Regions from separate parts of the Shewanella aestuarii genome, predicted to be linked through region 1. Evidence: predicted binding sites of a transcription regulator. Region 1 holds the regulator's gene; the other holds the start of a gene.
The links. The regulator ArgR, encoded in region 1, controls arginine synthesis, uptake and breakdown. The targets are predictions, from matches to a motif close to ANTGAATANNTATTCANT.
Positions count from the first base shown of each region.

Region 2: the regulator ArgR is predicted to act here: its motif matches at 1,071-1,088, upstream of gltB (glutamate synthase large subunit).

Region 1 covers NZ_CP050313.1:3,297,632-3,299,842, forward strand. The annotation lists gene HBH39_RS14455 (hypothetical protein) at 1-48, opposite strand, end outside; gene HBH39_RS14460 (META domain-containing protein) at 152-574, shown strand; gene argR (transcriptional regulator ArgR) at 708-1,178, shown strand; gene HBH39_RS14470 (Dyp-type peroxidase) at 1,275-2,211, opposite strand, start outside.
Region 2 covers NZ_CP050313.1:2,911,179-2,913,389, reverse strand. The annotation lists gene gltB (glutamate synthase large subunit) at 1-1,017, opposite strand, end outside; gene HBH39_RS12805 (TIGR01212 family radical SAM protein) at 1,539-2,211, shown strand, end outside.

The sequences.
Region 1 (2,211 bases):
CATCATCAACGAGCCGATATAATGCAGGACTTTTAACCATTTGATCATTAAATTTTCCTAATAAAAGCACTGAACAGTAGATCACACTTTTACACAGTATTGTGCCTAGTAGTAGAATAGCGCTAATTAAAGTCTTTTCAGTGAATATCCCATGATAAAACATTTCATTGGTGCTGTAGCAGTTATTTTGTCTTTAAGCGCCTGTCAAACCACCAGCAATATCGAGCCCGAATATAATATTATCGGCGAGTGGCGAGTCGATTCAGTCCAATCTAACACTGTGACCGATTACAGTTCAGCCAAATTAATATTTGCAGAAAATGGTAAATTAACTGGCAATACCAGTTGTAATGGCTTTTTTGGCCAATACCAAATAACAGGCAAGCAACTGACATTAACTTCAGATGGGTTAACTCGCAAAGCTTGTATTGAGGCGTTAATGCAACAAGAGCAACAAGTCTTGCAAACATTGCCTTTAGTCAACCAAATACAAATGATAAACAAGCAACTTCATTTATTAGACCAAAGCGGTAACACCATTATGGTGTTAACTGGGGTGGCAAGCACCAAGTAAACAATTCGCGCCAATACAACTAATTGCGCAGTGAATTTTTATTCATCAAAAATGAGTTTTTCTTGACAGTTAAGCTACTTATATTCAAAATAAAGCGTTTTTATGAATAACAACTATAAGATGAAAATACTTTATGCCAACCAATAAAAGTCAGGATGATTTGATCAAAACATTTAAAGCGATTCTTAAAGAAGAGCGTTTTGGCAGTCAAAGCGAAATTGTTAATGCCTTGCAAACTGAAGGATTCGGCAATATTAACCAATCAAAAGTTTCGCGCATGCTCAGTAAATTTGGCGCGGTGCGAACGCGTAATGCCAAACAAGAAATGGTGTATTGTTTACCCGCTGAATTAGGCGTACCTACTGCTGGAAGTCCATTAAAAAACCTGGTCTTGGATGTTGATCATAATCAAGCCATGATTGTGGTTAGAACCAGTCCTGGTGCCGCGCAATTAATTGCACGTTTACTTGACTCAATCGGCAAACCTGAAGGAATTTTAGGCACGATTGCCGGTGATGACACTATCTTTATCTGTCCATCAAGCATTAAAACCATTGACGACACTCTAGAAACCGTAAAGTCACTATTTAACTACGCAGAGTAGCTAGTAGCAGCATTTTATCCTGCCTGTCATTGGCAATCATAAAAAAGCAATGCAGTTCGCATTGCTTTTTTACTGCCTAATCTCAAATCAGCTAACTCAACCTTCATCCCACTGAGTTAAAAAATCTAACGAAGGTGCAAAAAATGACGAGCCAGTTAACGCTTTAGTAAACTGCATCAAGTGGTCATGATTACCATGACCATCACCAAATATCATGCTGCGCAGCATTTGCTCGAAGTTATCGGGGGTTTTACAACTAGAAATAAACATCAAACCTTGCTCTTTAATCGAACCATAAGGCATGCTCTGACGTAAAATCTCCATTGAATTACCCGCACTATCTTTCAAATTTACTCGCTTGATGTGGCTAGTGAGCGGTTTATCTTCTGACGCATATTCAATATCATCTTGCTTTGTGCGACCAATAATGTCTTCTTGTTTTTTAACAGGTAATCTATGCCACTTACTAAGATTATGCGCATATTTTTGCACGTGGATATAACTACCACCTTTAAACTCAGGATCTTCATCGCTCACTAATGCAACTTGTTGGCGATTGCGTCCTTTAGGGTTTTCTGTACCATCAACAAAACCGGTTAAATCGCGATTATCCATAAAGCGGAAGCCGCGCTCTTCATCTACCAATTCCACTAAATCTTCAAACATTTGGTTAATTTCATTGGCAACAAGATGCAAAATATCAAACCGATCACAGCGTATATGAACAAATAAATCGTATTCGATTGCCGGAGCATCGCGATTACCCTCATTCATCGCAGGGAAAGGCTTTAATAACGCTGGACGAGCATTTGGGTAGTAGGTATCCCAAAAATTAGCTCCGATTGCAACAAAACCATTGAATGCACTGTCGGCATATTGGTCTGTCAGTTCATAGATATATTGTGCAACACTGGCAATCGATGGGCGAAGTTGATCTTCAACGCCATCGTTAGCGTTAAACATCAAATAAACACTGTGTAAGTTACCTTCTGCGCAAATCCCTAGTTGCTCGCGGGGCATAATTTGATTATCC
Region 2 (2,211 bases), 390 kb from region 1:
GCCCGCAGGGCCATCCCATGGCTCCATATGCATAGAGTTGAAGTCATAGAAAGCTTTTAGTTCATCATCCATTTCAGGGTTTGACTGCCAAGCGGGTGGAATTAGCAAACGCATCGCACGGTATAAATCCATCCCACCAGATAATAGCATTTCCAACATGTTGTCTAATGATGAAGAGTCCGAGCCCGTTTCATTCACAAAGGGGGCCGCTTGCTGTAAATCGGGCAACAAAGGTGAATTAAACTTGTACGCACGTGCACGGGCCCATTGACGGTTACCCGTAATCGTATTGATTTCACCATTATGAGCTAAGTAGCGAAATGGCTGCGCGAGCGGCCATTTAGGTGAGGTGTTGGTTGAAAAGCGCTGGTGGAATAAACAAATAGCACTTTTTAATCGAATGTCCGCAAGGTCTGTATAGAAAGACGGTAAGTCCGCAGGCATCATCAAGCCTTTATAGACTATGACTCGGCCAGACAAACTTGAAACATAAAAGTCTTTGTCATTGGTAATTTGTTGTTCAAGACGGCGACGAGCCATGTATAGGCGGCGTTCTAAGTCTTTTTCACGCCAACCAACAGGTGCATTAATTAGTACTTGGTATATTTGTGGTAGGCTCTCGCGACCAATTTCACCGAGAACATCCGGGTTGATAGGTACTCGACGCCAACCTGCAACGCTTAAGGTTTCACGTTGTAGTTCTTTTTCTAAAATAAATTTCGCTTCGTCAGCTTTTTGCTGATCTTGACTAAGAAATAGCATGCCAACGGCAAAGTTACGACTTAAATGCCAGTCGTTTTCTGCTGCTATAGCCTTAAAAAAATCGGTTGGCATTTGCATTAATAAACCACAGCCATCTCCTGTGCGTCCATCGGCTGCAATACCACCACGATGTTTCATGCGATCGAGTCCATGAATTGCAGTGCGCACGATGCGGTGGCTAGCGTCGCCATCCATTTGTGCAATCAATCCAAACCCGCAATTGTCCCGCTCGAAACTGGGATGATATAAGCTCATACAAAAACCCCCTAAAACCTCTACTAGATACGACTCGGGGTAAATGTGAAAAAATTCCATAGATATGCACCCGAACCTCTCAAATTAAACTGACTTAAGCTAAAGGTCAAACGCAATTATTGCATCATTTTGAAATATTATTACTAACTAGACGTAACATTCTACCATGTTTACGTTAACGTAAACTGTTGGTTTTTTCGTATAACGTTATGAATAAAAAGAATTTTAGTGTTTATTAGCTGGTTTTGTAACTTTTTGGTAACAACGAAAGTGAATTGATTTTGAAATAAAAATAGTGAATTTTATATCAAACACAGTCAATTAATAGAATTGTGTGTTTTTTGACTAAATATTCACTTTTGGTAATTTAAAATTTAGCCGAAATGGTTTGAAAATTCAGCTTGGATTATCTAAAACTAAAATATACAAAGAACTAGATAGTGTTTATTTGATTTAAATCTAGGTTTGTTATTTCAATTTAACCTAAATTAGCCGCCTTTTTTATGATAAAGAGGTATTAAATGGGCTTGGATGATTTCGTCAATACTTATGGCGCAGATTGTAAACTGCGTTATGGTAAAAGACTTAAAAAACTTACAATAGATGCCAAGTTCACTTGCCCTAATCGAGATGGAACCTTAGGTAAAGGAGGTTGTACTTTTTGTAATGTGGCATCGTTTAATTCACAACAAGGTGAGTTTCATACGATCGCGACGCAATTAGATACTGCCAAAATCAATATAAAGGCCAATGATAGGATCAGTCGAACACATAGTGATGAGCAATACATTGCTTATTTTCAAGCCTACACTTCTACTTATGAAGAGTATCAGCAACTTAAAGATAAATATGATCAAGCCATTGCAGATACGCAAATTGTTGCATTGCATATTGGTACTCGGCCTGATTGTGTACCAGACGAGGTATTGGATTTATTGGTAAGCTATCAACAAACGGGTATTGATGTCTGGTTAGAATTAGGCTTACAAACCGCTAACGACACAACCCTTAAATTGATTAATCGTGGCCATAATTTTGCCGCTTATGCAGATACGGTTAAACGTGCGCGAGCACGCGGTTTGAAAGTATGTTGCCATCTAATTTTGGGACTTCCACGAGAAACCTTAGATGACTATATAAGCAGTTTACAAAGTGTGCTTGCAACAGGCGTGGATGGCATCAAGTTGCATCCTT